4 regions of the Chelatococcus sp. HY11 genome follow, and region 1 is predicted to be linked to each of the others. Evidence: predicted binding sites of a transcription regulator. Region 1 holds the regulator's gene; each other region holds the start of a gene.

Region 1 (3,563 bases):
CGACGACGGCGACAACCGCGATGACGAGCAGAACCAGCGGGAAGGCGAGCTGGATGTCGATCAGCCGCAGGATGACCGCATCCGCCTTGCCGCCGTAATAGCCGGCGATGAGTCCCATCGCCACGCCGGCGATGCCCGACACGAGAACCGCGAAGATGCTGACAAAGAGCGTGATGCGCGCGCCGTAGATGATGCGCGATAGAATATCTCGGCCGAGCTGGTCTGTACCGAGCCAGTACCCCGGCACGCCGCGCTCCATGAGCGCAGGCGGACGCAGCCGCAGGGTGAGCTCCTGGGCATAAGGGTCATGCGGCGCCAGGAGCGAGGGCACCAGCGCGAACAGGAAGCCGATCAGGATGATGAAAAGGCTGAGTTTCGCGGCTTTCTTGGCGAAGAGCCGCTTCAGGACGCCGCGCCAGCGGCTTTCGATGGGGGCGGGTTCCGCTGCAGCGACGGGCGGTGACAAGGACATGGCGCCGCCTCAGTTGTAGCTGATGCGCGGATCGAGAACCGCGTAGAGGAGATCGACAACGAGGTTCACGAAGACGAATATGATGGCGAAGGTGAAAACGACCGCCTGCACCACGGGAAAGTCACGCGCGTAGATCGCCTGGATGGCGAGGCGCCCCACCCCGGGCCACGAAAACACCGTCTCGGTCACGACCACACCTCCCATCAGCAGGCCGACCTGGAGACCGATCACCGTCAGCACGGGAATGAAGCCGTTTCTGAGGGCGTGGATCCATAGCACCGTGCGCTCCCGGGCACCCTTGGCGCGCGCTGTGCGGATGTAATCCTGGCGCAGCACATCGAGCATGCAGGACCGTGTGACACGGGCGATCAGCGCGACGAGATTGAAGGCAAGGGTCGCTGCCGGCAGAATGAGATTGAGCCAGGATCCGCGGCCGCCGGACGGCAGCCACCGGAGCCACACGGCAAAGACGATGATCGAGATGATGCCGAGGTAGAAGCCCGGCAGCGCCTGCCCCATCAAGGTGATGCCGCGAATGGTGATGTCGGCCGGGGTATTGCGGCGATAGGCAGCGGCGACTCCCGCCGGCACGCCGATGAGGAGCGCCATGGCCATTGTCGCCGCCGCCAGCTCGGTGGTCGCGCCAAGACGTTCCCAGACAAGGCTCATCGCGGGCTGGTTGAAGCGCAACGAGGAGCCGAAATCGCCCATGAGGCCGTTGGCGAAGAATGTGACAAACTGTTCCCACAACGGCCTGTCGAGACCGTGGACAGACCGGAAGGCGGCCCGGGCCTCCTCAGTCGCATTGGTCGGCAACATGAGATCGGTCGGATCGCCACTCAGACGCGTGAGGAAAAAGCACACCAGCATGATGCCGATGAGCACCGGAATCGTGAGGATGAGTCGCTGCACGATGTAACGGCCCATACAATAGTTCCCCTGCCACCGCCGCACCCAATGGGAGATCGACGGATCGCATTCTGCGACCGCTTTGATTTGAAGTTGAGCTGATCTTATCGGCCGCGCTTAAATTCACAAGCTTCAATTTCATTATAAACGATATTTTGGCAGAAAAATTCACAAACTTAAAAGCCCGCGCCCGTCTGAGAGAGGCCCGTCCGATTGGCGCTTCGTCGCGAGCAAGCGGTCAGGCTCCAAACAGGCCTCCGGAGAGTTCGCGGAAAAAGAGCCGATCAGGACGGATATTCGGCACGGATATTCGAGCTTGAAACCGGGCATGGAAACCGGCCTTGAAACTCTGCATTCGCTTTGAGGCTTGCGGAACACATAGAGAACAGCTATCGTCGTTCATGATTTGTTTCCTAGTTCAGGCGCACAGTATCGAATCGGTGCAATTGCTCCTCAAAACTGATCGATCCGGATGGCGTTGGAAGCTGGCAAAACGGAAGGCGGGGTGGTCACGACATGCTGACACGCAAGCAAAACGAGCTTCTTCGCTTTATCCATGAGCGGCTTCGGGAAACGAGCGTGCCCCCATCTTTCGATGAGATGAAGGAGGCGCTCGATCTGAAATCGAAATCGGGCATTCACCGCCTCATCATTGCTCTTGAGGAACGCGGTTTTATTCGCCGGCTTCCTAACCGGGCGCGCGCTCTCGAAGTCATCAAGCTACCAGATAATGCCATGGCAGCCGCCCCGCGGGGAAAATTCAGCCCCAGCGTGGTGGAGGGCGGCCTCGGTCGCGTGCGCAATCTTCCGCCTGCCACGGAGACCGATGCACCAAAGACGATTTCGGTGCCCGTTATGGGACGCATCGCGGCGGGCACGCCCATCTCAGCGATCCAGTCCCGTAGCAATACTTTGGCCATTCCAGTCGAAATGCTCAGCGCGGGTGAACATTTCGCCCTTGAGGTGCGTGGCGATTCCATGATCGAGGCGGGCATTCTCGATGGTGATACCGTCGTTATCCGGCGCCAGGACATGGCCGATACGGGGGATATTATCGTTGCCCTGATCGATGACGAGGAGGCCACCCTGAAGCGGCTGCGCCGGCGTGGCTCGTCGATTGCGCTCGAGGCTGCCAATCCCGCCTATGAAACACGTGTCCTCGGGCCTGACAGGGTGCGCATCCAGGGCAAGCTCGTCAGTCTTCTACGTCGCTATTGAGCGGCTCCCTCTCCTCTCCCTCGGGGAGGCCGTCCGGCATGGCGTCGATGGGATCGAGGCTTTGACGTCTTGAGGCGGGTGCCTTGACGGTTGACGTCTTCTCGTCTGAGGGCCTGGCCGATGGTTGCGGCGGTTTCACGCCGGTGATCCATGGTCGCGATGCCGTCGATAGCGCCTGGGTCCGGTTGAAAGCTGCATCACGGGGATCCAGCGTCAGCATGATGGCGCCACTTCTGTCGAGAACGCGCCGATCGATGATTGTGCCGGCTTCGCAGGTTCGCGTTGCCGGCAATGGGCTGACGATGACAGCGGCACGTTTACAGTCTTCGGGAAAAGCGCGCTTGTCACGAACAAAGGCGATCACCTGACCGCTCTTCAAGCGTGCTGTACAGCCGAGCGGGTCGCAGAGCGTTCCGTGGCGCAAGGAGGGATCCTCGATCGCGCGTCCATCGCCATCGGCCCGCAACCATTGTTCCAGCACAAAGCCCGACGGTTTGCCGAGGATGACGAGCCGGCCGTCGGAGACGCGCAGGGCGAGGCCGCTCGCACCGCGATCGATGTAAATGTCAGGACGCGACGTGCCATGGGCCATCACGAGCCCAATCACCGCGGGAAGAAGGGCGAGCCAGCGCAAGGCCGTCGTCCATAGCGTGACCCAGAGGATGGCGATGACCATCACGCCGAGCGCTCCGACATCGAAGGCAGGCACAATGACACGCGAGCGTTCGAGCTCGGCGACCGCGCGGGCGGAGGCCAGCACCGGCACCGTGGCCTGGCCGATCAGCCACCAGACCGGCCGATCGAGCTCAAAGAACGACGCAAAGACGCCCAGCACCGAGAGCGGCATCACCGCGAGCTCGATCAGCGGCAAGGCCATGGCATTGCCGAGCAGGCCGAACGGGTTGAGGGTCTGGAAATGATAGGCGCTGAACGGGGCCGTGGCGATGGTCGCAACCGTCGTGGT
Region 2 (3,563 bases), 1.5 Mb from region 1:
GCGCGCAGCCGGTTCAAGGCCAAGCCCCTTGCGGGGTGGCGCGGGGGTTTCCCCATCCTTCGCTCGCTGCGCTCACTGCAGGACGGGTGATACCGCTCCCCCGCGCCAGCCATGAACCGCCCGCTTTTCCGCCCGCTCCTGAATGAGGCGTGTCGAGGAAAACCCATAGCGAAAGGAGCTACATCATGACACGCAACACCAACCAGAAGAGCAAGCCCGCCCGTGAATTCACCCCGCCGGCCTACATCGCCTACCATGTCGATGAACGCGGCGAGAAGAAGTTCTGGAGCCGCATCGGCGCCGCCTGGCGCCACCAGAAGGGCGAAGGCCTGACCCTTCAGCTGGACCTGATCCCGGTCAATGGCGGCCGCATCGTCCTCCGGGCCCCGTCCGAAGCAACCGAAGAGGCGGGCGCGTAAGCGCCCCCTCCCACCCGGAAAGGAGACACACCATGACACCCATGCGCCGTATCGAAGCCGCCCGCGCCGCACTCGCCCGCGCGGCCTGGACGAGAGGGACCACGCCTTTTTACGCCGAGGATGAAGTCATCGATCTGCTGGTCGATATCCGCCACCTCTGCGACGCCGCCGGGCTGGACTACGCCCGCTGCAACTATCTGGCCCGCAGCCACTACCATCACGAAACGGGGGGCGCGTCATGACGCGCTCCTTCCATAAACTTCGTAGCGCTTGGAGCCGAGCTGCGGCTCCGGCGCTTGCCGCTTTCAACGCTGCCGCGGCGCGCGGCGTTGAAAGACAGGAGTGAAGAAACGCGCGCTCGTCTGGCTTCGCCGCGAGCGCGCAGAAAAACGGCGCGGTTGACAAGCACCCGCGCCGTTGTTTGCATCTTGCGACCCTTACGTGGTGGGGAGCATCAGCACATTGTCCGTGCCGCAAAGCAGCCGGACATCGTGCTTCGCCCAGGCCTTGAGATCACATCGCGGGCAGCAGTAGCGGACTCGCTTGCCGCTCTTAGGGGTAACAGGCTCAGCTTCGCTCTCGCCTGTGATCGAAGGGGAAGGCTGGGGCGCGTCCTTCCAGGTCAGCGCAAATCCCTTGCCGAGGAGCCTGCCCGCGGCCACGTCGAACGGGCCGCCGGTGATGATGTAGTGGCCGAGAGTTTCGCCGGTCTCCTTGCCGCCCTCCACCCCGGTGTCGGACGGCTGGAGGCCGATCGCCTTCATCTTCTCCGCCCATTCCCGGTTATGGTAGCGGCCGCGTCCCGGCTGGCCCTCATGGCGTTGCCATTGATGGGCCATCTCGTGGACCAGCGTGCCGAGGATGTCCATCTGGCTACGGCTCGCAAAGTGCATGGGGTTGAGGGCGATTTCGTCGGCCTGCTGGCCGGTATCGTTCTGGAAGCGCGCGCCGGCGAAATACCCGAAAGATCCTTTGCGGCGCTGGAAGGTGATGAGCGCGTTCGGCAGCGTGCCGCCGAACAGCGCCTTGTTGAAATGCTCATGCGCCTGCTGGAGGCGCTCATAGGTTTCCTTGGTCGGTTTGATTGTAAGAGCAGCGGGGTCGACGGGGGAGATTGTGGGAGCGTTCATGGAGGACCATCCTTGTCCGCCGGTCCCGTGTTGTTGGAATGCACACTCCAATTTCGTATCAGGACCGGCTTGCTTGAGGCCCTGAATGTCGCCCGTTCTTAAGCCCCGCTTCCTCGTGCTTTCCTCGTTCTGCTGTATTTGAAAAAGCAATGTACGAGCACTCATCCTGCCATTATGCTGCGATGTACATTTCACTTGTGGCCCTGTCTCATGGCATAATCATAGAGAGGGGCAAATCCGCAGTAGGGCCTTGTACAAGGTGTGCGCGGTACTACCGCGCTCACCTTGCCGGGGGAACTCTCCGGTTCCCCGCGGACCCCCTCAGGGCATCCCTAGAGCCGATGAGTCCGTCCTTGTGACGGCCTATGCGGCAAGGGATGCGGTCAGCCGCGTGCGGGCATCGAGCCCTCGCGGCTGAGGGCAACGTTTCGGCGTTGCATCCCGACCAAGGGAGACTGCGCTCTCCCTGGACCCATCGCGCAAAGGGGCTGGCCGCGCCCCCTTGCAACCCCTGTCTGCCGTAGCCTTTGGCGGAGGCAGACGCGGCCAGGGCTGTCGCGCCCTGGACCACGACCGGTGTGTCGGCACCGGCTTCGAGCAAAAGGGAGACTTCGGCTCTCCCTTTGCAAACCCATCGACCGGGGAATGGCGCTCCCCGGAACCCTCGCAAATGGCGCGCGGGCGATGGCGGCGGCAGCGTCCCGATCACGGCTGTGCGCGCGCGTGGAAAGCGCGCGGATCGGGGCGGCATGACGGCGCTAACGATGAGGCATGACGGAGAAGACGAAACGCGAAGCCCCGATCTCTTACCGGCCCCCGTATGAACTGCGGGAGCAGTTCCGGGCGCGGGTCGCCGACTCGGGGCTCTCCGTCAATGCTTTCATCACCGCTGCCGTGTTCGGCGGCGATGCGCCGAAGCCTGCCCGCCGGGCATCCGCGTCGCGTGCGGATGTGGCGCGCCTGCTGGCCGAGACCGCGCTGCTGAACGAGCGCCTGAAGGGTCTCGCCGGTGATGCCGATCCGGCGCTGTTGGCGGAAGCCGCGCGCGATCTTTGTGAAATCCGTGCCGCCTGCCTTCGGGCGCTGGGGCGCTCGCCATGATACCCAAGGCGAGCCAGCGCGGCGGCGGGAAAGACCTCGCCACCCATCTGCTGAACGCGTTCGACAATGAACTTGTCGAGGTGGCGGAGGTCTCGGGCGCGATAGCGCCGGATTTACACGGAGCCTTCGCCGAGTGGGAGGCCATCGCCACCGGTCTCACCAAGTGCCGCAACTATCTCTACAGCCTCTCGGTCAACCCGGACCTCGGGCAGGGTCAGCTGTCGCGGGCACAGTACATGGACTATGTCGACCGGGTGGAGAAGGCGCTTGGCCTTTCCGGCCAGCCGCGGGCCATCGTCTACCACATTAAGGACGGCCGGGAGCATTGCCATGTCGTCTGGTCGCGGATCGACTACCAGACCGAAAAAGCCGTCCATCTCGCCTTTGATCGCGAGAAGCTGATGATGGTGACGCGGCAGTTCGCTCGCGAGCATGGGCTGTTGCTGCCGGAGGGATATGGGCTGGGGCGCTTCGATGAGCGGCGGCAGAAGGTCTCGCTCTATGAGCGGGCACAGGAGCGCGCGACCGGGCTCTCGAAGGAGGAGCGCCAGCTTCTCGTCACGCAGGCTTGGCGGCAGAGCGACAGCCCGAAGGCTTTCGTCCGGGCGCTGGAAGACCTTGGCTATGTGCTGGCGACGGGCAACCGGCCCTATGTGCTGGTCGATATTTATGGCGGGATAAATGCCCTCCCCAAGCTGATCGACGACCGCAGCGTCCGCACCAAAGATATCCGCGCCTTCCTTGAAAGGGAGTTCCCGCCGGAGTCGCTGCCCACCGTCGACGAGGCCAAGGCGCTGGTCGCGCAGCACAGGAAGGCGCGCGAGCAGTTCGCGAAGGCCCGGGATGATGGTGAGCAGCTGGAAAAGCTCGCGCGGGCGCAGGCCGCGCGGCGCGCGCCGATTGAGGCGGCGCG
Region 3 (3,563 bases), on a different contig from region 1:
GTCAATGGTTGATCCGCACTAGCCAGCGCATCGAGCACGCGTTGCGCGGTCCCCGGTCCGACGCCCGGTAACAGCTGCATGGCGCGGAAGCCCGCGACGCGGTCGCGAGGGTTCTGCACGAAACGCAGGATCGCCAGGATGTCCTTGACATGGGCGGCGTCCAGGAACTTGAGCCCGCCGAATTTCACGAAGGGGATATTGCGGCGCGCGAGCTCGATTTCGAGTGGCCGGCTGTGATGGGTCGCGCGGAACAGCACCGCCTGCTGCTTCAGCCTGGCGCCGGCCTCCCGGTTGGCGAGCACGCTCTCCGCGATATAGCGCGCCTGTTCCGTCTCGTCGCGCACCGTGACGAGGCGCGGCTTCTCCGCCGAGCGGCGCTCGGTCCAGAGGTTCTTGGTAAAGCGTTCGCTCGCGAGGTCGATGACGCCGTTGGCGGCGGCCAGAATGGGCTCCGTGGAGCGATAGTTGCGGTCCAGCGTAATGACCTTGGCCGCTGGCGTAAAACGCCTGGGGAATTCAAGGATATTGCGGACGGTCGCCGCCCGGAAGGAATAGATCGCCTGCGCATCGTCCCCGACGACCGTCAATCCCTCGCCCCTGGGCTTCAGAGCCATGAGGATGGAGGCCTGGAGGCGGTTGGTATCCTGATATTCATCGACCATCACATGGTCGAACCGACCGCCGATGTCCTCGGCCAGCACGGGATGGGCGGCCGCGCGCGCCCAATAAAGAAGCAGATCGTCATAGTCGAGCACGTTTTGCGCCTGCTTGGCCGCGACATAGCCGGCGAAGAGCTCCCGCAGCTGCTCGGCCCAGCTGGCGCACCAGGGAAAATGGCGACCCAGCACCTCCTCGAGCGGGGTCTCGGCATTGACGGCGCGTGAGTAGATCGCAAGGCAAGTGCCCTTGGCCGGAAAACGCGTCTCGGTCCGCGAGAAGCCGAGCTCGTGGCGGACGAGGTTCATGAGATCGGCCGAATCCTCGCGGTCGTGGATCGTGAAAGCCGGATCAAGGCCGATTTCGTCGGCATAGTCGCGCAGGATACGCGCGCCGATGCCGTGAAACGTCCCCGCCCATGTCAGGGCATCCGTCAGCGGCTGGGCATGGGCCGGCAGCGCGCGGTTGCAGATGCGCTCGACCCGGCGCGCCATTTCGGCGGCGGCGCGGCGCGAGAAGGTCATCAGCAGGATACGCCTCGGATCGGCCCCACCGACAATAAGATGGGCGACGCGATGGGCCAGCGTGTTCGTCTTGCCCGACCCGGCGCCAGCGATAATGAGAAGTGGTGGTGCGATGGTCGCCTTGGCGTCGACGACGCCGTGCTCGACAGCCTGCCTTTGCTCCGCATTCAAGGTCTCGAGATAGGCTGCAGCTGCGGACACGATCGAACTTTCCTGCGAGGCATTCCACGAATCACCAGTATCCACGTTCCCAAATTCTCGTTTTGTTCGCAATGCAAAGGATCCGATCCGCGCACTTCCAGCGCGGGCGGGGAGCCGCGAAATGCCAGTTGACTCAGGACCGTTCGGAATTATAGTTTAACGATAAATCAAAACCGAGGCGGCCTGGCTTTGGGCGGCCCAGCATTGACCGAGTGTGTGATGGCCGAGACCAGAATTGATGCTTACCCGTCATTGCGCGACATGCGAGAGCTCTTCTTCAGTGCTCTTCTGTCCGACGTGCTGGATGATCTGGGTTATGTGAACCAGGCGATGCCGCACACCATCCGGCCGCTTGATGAGGGAAGCGTGATGGTGGGGCGCGCGCGCACCGCGCTCTATCTCGAAGTCTACGAGCGGCCGCACCCCGGCGAGAACCCTTACGAACTGGAGATCACACTCGTCGACAGCCTCAAGCGCGACGAGATTCCCGTCTTCGCCTGCGGCATGTCGGGACGGATCGCGCCCTGGGGCGGGCTTCTCAGCACGGCCGCCAATTTTCGCGGCTCCGCGGGCGCTCTGATGGATGGCTGCGTTCGCGATACCCGCGAGATCCGGGCCATCGGCTACCCCGTTTTCCATGGTGGCATCGCGCCGATCGACTCCAAGGGGCGGGGAAAGATCGTCGCGCTGGACGTCGGGATCGAATGCGCGGGCGTCAAGGTCGCGAGCGGCGATCTCATTTTCGGGGATGTGGATGGCGTCGTGGTGGTGCCGAGGGCCGTGGAAGCTGACGTTATCCGGCGTGCTTCCGAGCGTCTCAAAGGCGAACGAAACACCCTGGCAGAGCTCGCGGCAGGTGAAACCCTCGCCAATGTCTTCGCCAAATTCGGGATTCTCTGAACGGTTCGTTGTCCGTATCCGGCGCGAGCGGCGCTGCACGAAAGATGCCGAAGGGCACATCGCTTCAAACAGAACAAAGGGGATGAAGATGGCACGTATCAAGGCACGACTTCTGGCCTGCACTGCTGTTGCGGCTGGCCTTCTGAGCTGGGGGACGGCCGCGGCACAGGCTGAGATCTGCGGCCGAAAGGGCGGCGATCTCGTTTTCGGCATGGAGGCCAAGCTCAGCACGCTCGATCAACATGTGAATGCCGCGAACGCAACCCGCAATGTCGCGATGAACATCTTCGAGACATTGATGACGCGCGACGAGAACATGGCTCCCGTTCTCGACCTCGCGGAACAGCTCAATGTGAGTGATGACGGAAAGACTTATACGTTCAAGCTGCGTCCGGGTGTGAAGTTCCACAACGGGAAGCCGCTGACATCAGCTGACGTCGCCGGATCCTTCGCACGCTACAAGCGCATCGGTATAGACCGTTCCGCGCTGGACGCGGTTGATCGCTGGGAAACGCCCGACGATGCGACCTTCCGCATTATTCTGAAAGAGCCGCGCGCGACGTTCCTCGAGAGCATCTCGGCGTCGACCGTGCCGATCGTGATCGTCCCGGCCGATCAATCCAATGCTGAACCAACGCAGCTGAAGCCTAACGGGACGGGGCCATTCGAGCTCGTCGAGTTCGTGGCTGACAGCCATGTCAAGGTCAAGCGTTTCGACGGCTATGTGCCGAACAAGACGCTCAAGGGCATTTCGGGTTTTGCCGGGCAGAAGGAAGCCTGCCTCGACACTGTTACTTTCCGCACGCTCGCCGAACCCGGCGCGCGCACGGCGGCGCTGGAAACTGGCGAGGTTCAGATTGTCGAGGACGTGCCGACCCTGTCCCGCGAAAGACTGTCGAAGAACAAGGATATCAAGCTCGTTCAGCTCGACTATGCCGGCCTGAACCTGACCTATCCCAATCTCTCGCAGGCACCCACCGATAATCTCAAGGTTCGCCAAGCCATTCTTGCTTCGCTGAACATGGAAGATATCATGGACGCGGCGAGCGATGGCGCCTTCAGCCTCAATCCATCCTTCCAGTTTCCCGGGCAGACTTATTACAGCGAGGCTGGCGGCGAGCTTTACAACCAGAACAACCCGGAAAAAGCCAAGGCACTGCTGAAGGAAGCCGGCTACAAGGGCGAGAAGGTCGTGCTCCTCACAACGCGCGATATTCCGCGCGCCTATACGACGGCGCTCGTCATGTCCGAGCAGATGAAGGCGGCAGGCATCAATGCCGA
Region 4 (3,563 bases), 700 kb from region 1:
CAGCGACGGCACGCCTCGCGCCGCCTTCTCACTGCCAGGCATTCTTTCGAGGGCAAGGCCCCGCCCGAAAAGCGGACTTACGGGGAAAGCGATGAGCTTGGCAACAGCCGGTGTTTCTAGAGCGCCAGCGTCAACCTGTCGATAGGCTCGATAGTCTACTTCGCATTGTGATCTGCGAACCGCTGAAAACGCGACCATCGCGCAACACCGCGACAAAGATGCGCCCCGCTAACAAGGGCCTTTCTCAGTCGCGTAGCCCCGCGCACAGGTCGGGCAGCCGATCAGGCTGCCCCCTCGTCCAGATCCTCAGCCGTCGGGTCGGCATTCTCAAGAATGCGATCGGCGAGCACGCCGGAATTCTGCCGGATGGCGAGCTCGATGCGGTCCGCCACATCGGGATTGCTGCGCAGGAACTGCTTGGCGTTTTCGCGCCCCTGGCCGAGGCGCTGGCTGTCATAGGAGAACCACGCGCCTGATTTCTCGACGATGCCACCCTTGACGCCAAGGTCGATCAGCTCGCCGACCTTCGACACGCCTTCGCCATACATGATGTCGAACTCGACCTGCTTGAAGGGGGGCGCGACCTTGTTCTTCACCACCTTGACGCGAGTCGTGTTGCCGATCGTCTCATCGCGATCCTTGATCGCGCCGACCCGGCGAATATCAAGGCGGACGGATGCATAGAACTTCAGGGCGTTGCCACCGCTTGTCGTTTCCGGGGAGCCATACATCACGCCGATCTTCATACGAATCTGGTTGATGAAGATGACCATGGTGTTGGAGCGCGATATGGAAGCCGTCAGCTTGCGCAGCGCCTGGCTCATCAGGCGCGCCTGCATGCCGGGCTGCATATCGCCCATCTCGCCTTCGATCTCCGCGCGCGGCGTCAGGGCCGCGACCGAATCGACCACCAGAACGTCGATGGCTCCGGAACGCACCAGCGTGTCGGCGATCTCAAGCGCCTGCTCACCGGTATCGGGCTGGGAAATCAACAGATCGTCCAGCTTCACGCCAAGCTTGCGGGCATAGACGGGGTCAAGCGCATGCTCGGCGTCGATGAAGCCGCAAACGCCGCCCTTCTTCTGCGCCTCGGCGATGGTGTGAAGCGCGAGCGTCGTCTTGCCCGATGATTCCGGCCCGTAGATCTCGACGATACGCCCGCGTGGCAGACCGCCGACGCCCAAGGCGATGTCGAGACCGAGCGAGCCCGTCGAAACCGTCTCGATTTCAATCGGCTTGTCGCTCTTGCCGAGACGCATGATCGAGCCTTTGCCGAAAGCGCGCTCGATCTGCGAGAGCGCGGCGTCAAGGGCTTTCGATTTATCCATGGAGCTGCCTTCCACGAGTCGCAGGCTGGACTGGGACATCACTGTCGTCCTTATGGCATGAGGCGAGATTGAAACTCAACGCTTAGGCGGTCAGCGCTTGACGAGAGCTTGTGGGCAATCCAACGCGCCCCCAAAATGTACTCTTTTTGTTCTCAGCGGCAAGTTCTTTTTTTGTTCTCATCGCGCGGGCGCGAGATTCAAGAGGATTCATGCTGGATCCGCGCGGGCGCAACTGGCGAGCACCATTGTGGCAGCATGGTCGGTGCCGTTGAGATTGCGAGGAAAAAGGCGCCAAGGGCGGCAAATTAAGGCGGCAGCTGGTTTCCAACCGGCTGATCCGCCGAGACAGCAAGTCTGGCTGTTGAACGAACTCAGCCGTTCCGGTCGGGTGGCCTATGCGTGAGGCTGAGATCCATGCCATGGGGCTCGGCCCGGAACGGACGTGTCAGCAGGGCGGCCATGACATCGGCAATGGGCTGCCCGTCCAGCACCACGGCCCGCACCGCCTCGCAGATGGGCATGTCGACATTCAGGCTGCGCGCCAGATCCGTCACGGACTGGGCGTTCTCGACGCCCTCCACCACCACCGGCCGTCCGCCGAATATCTCGCTCGCCGACCGCCCGGTCGCGAGACCCATGCCATAGCGCATGTTGCGGGATTGTTCGCTGGAACAGGTCAGGGTGAGATCGCCGATGCCGGACAGACCCGTCACCGTGTCCCGGCGCCCCCCCAATGCTTCCGCCAGTCCCTTGATCTCGTCCAGCCCGCGCGTGATCAGCGCCGCCCGCGTATTCGCGCCAAAGCCGAGCCCGGTGGCGATGCCGCAGGCTATCGCCAGCACGTTCTTCACCGCGCCGCCGACCTCCACCCCCACGACATCGTCGGACACATAGGGACGGAAGGCCTGGGTCCCGAGGGCGACCGCGACCGCCGCCGCGAGCGATGCCTTGGGATCAGCGGCCGCGTCGGTGGAGGCAACCGTTATCGCGGTCGGCATGCCGGCCGCCACTTCTCCCGCGAAGGTTGGCCCCGACAGCACGGCGAGCGCATGGCCGGGCAAGGCTTCCTCGACGACTGTGGCGAGCAGGAGCCCGCTGCCGCGCTCGATCCCCTTCGCGCAGATGACGACCGGCGTCCCCGGCGTAAGATGCGGACGCAGCGCCTCGGCCGTCTTGCGCAGAAACTGCGAGGGCACGACGATGAGCACGACGTCGGCGCCGACAACGACGGCCGCGAGATCGCTGTCCACGGAAACCGCCTCAGGGATGTGATGGCCCGGCAGGAAGAGCGTGTTCTCACGGTTCTCGCGAATGCTCGCGACGACCTCCGCCTCACGCGCCCAGAGGCGCACGGATCGTCCGGCGCGGAGCGCGGTCATGGCGAGCGCGGTACCCCATGCCCCTGCCCCGACCACGGCGATCGTGTCGAGTTTCCGCGCGGTGCTACGCTCCGAGGTCATGGCTTCGGCAACCTTTCTCGCTCCACATGGCCCGATCAGCGGCCGACCATCGCGCCCTTCACAGCCTCGATGAGCTGCTTGAGGCTGAAGGGCTTCGGCAGGAAGGTGAAGTCCTCGCCCTCCGGCAGGTGCTTCTTGAAGGCATCTTCGGCATAGCCGGACACGAAGATGACCTTCAGATCGGATTGCCGTCCGCGCAGCTCGCCGAGAAGGGTCGGGCCATCCATTTCCGGCATCACCACGTCGGAGACCACGAGATCGATGGGCGCCGCGCGCTCGTCGATGACGGCCAGCGCCTCGCGACCGGATGCGGCCTCCAGCACAGTATAGCCGCGTGTGGCGAGAGCGCGCGCCGCAAAAGCGCGCACCGCCTCCTCGTCCTCGACCAGAAGGATCGTGCCGCGCCCGGTGAGGTCCGGCATCTGCGCCTTGCCGGGCTGGATCTTGACGGGCTCTTCCACGACAACCGGCTGATGGCGCGGCAGGAAGATCGAGAATGTCGTGCCGACGCCCGGTTCGCTGTGGCAGAAGATGTAACCCCCGGTCTGCTTGACGATGCCATAGACCGTCGAGAGCCCAAGCCCGGTTCCCTTGCCGATCTCCTTGGTGGTGAAGAACGGCTCGAAAATCTTGTCGATCACATCGGCCGGAATGCCCGTGCCGGTGTCGGCCACCTCGATCAGCACGTAATCCGCCACGGGCATGGATTTTTCGCCGAGCTTTTCGCTGTCGGCCGCCGAGACGTTCGCGGTGCGGATGGTGAGGGTTCCGCCAT

What was found. The regulator LexA, encoded in region 1, represses DNA repair genes until DNA is damaged. The targets are predictions, from matches to a motif close to TGTTCNNNNTGTGTTCNG.
Region 2: the regulator LexA is predicted to act here: its motif matches at 1,664-1,681, upstream of KIO74_RS11960 (SprT-like domain-containing protein).
Region 3: the regulator LexA is predicted to act here: its motif matches at 1,435-1,452, upstream of KIO74_RS22020 (ATP-dependent helicase).
Region 4: the regulator LexA is predicted to act here: its motif matches at 1,490-1,507, upstream of recA (recombinase RecA).

What each region holds. Positions count from the first base shown of each region.
Region 1 is NZ_JAHBRX010000001.1:1,124,357-1,127,919, forward strand. Features, by position in the region: gene KIO74_RS05335 (ABC transporter permease) at 1-472, opposite strand, end outside; gene KIO74_RS05340 (ABC transporter permease) at 482-1,399, opposite strand; gene lexA (transcriptional repressor LexA) at 1,898-2,599, shown strand; gene KIO74_RS05350 (ComEC/Rec2 family competence protein) at 2,577-3,563, opposite strand, start outside.
Region 2 is NZ_JAHBRX010000001.1:2,604,327-2,607,889, forward strand. Features, by position in the region: gene KIO74_RS11950 (hypothetical protein) at 186-419, shown strand; gene KIO74_RS11955 (hypothetical protein) at 452-661, shown strand; gene KIO74_RS11960 (SprT-like domain-containing protein) at 857-1,549, opposite strand; gene KIO74_RS11965 (hypothetical protein) at 2,321-2,650, shown strand; gene KIO74_RS11970 (relaxase/mobilization nuclease domain-containing protein) at 2,647-3,563, shown strand, end outside.
Region 3 is NZ_JAHBRX010000002.1:205,659-209,221, forward strand. Features, by position in the region: gene KIO74_RS22020 (ATP-dependent helicase) at 1-1,382, opposite strand, end outside; gene KIO74_RS22025 (RraA family protein) at 1,602-2,282, shown strand; gene KIO74_RS22030 (ABC transporter substrate-binding protein) at 2,371-3,563, shown strand, end outside.
Region 4 is NZ_JAHBRX010000001.1:423,380-426,942, reverse strand. Features, by position in the region: gene recA (recombinase RecA) at 282-1,367, opposite strand; gene KIO74_RS02090 (NAD(P)H-dependent glycerol-3-phosphate dehydrogenase) at 1,700-2,788, opposite strand; gene cckA (cell cycle histidine kinase CckA) at 2,824-3,563, opposite strand, start outside.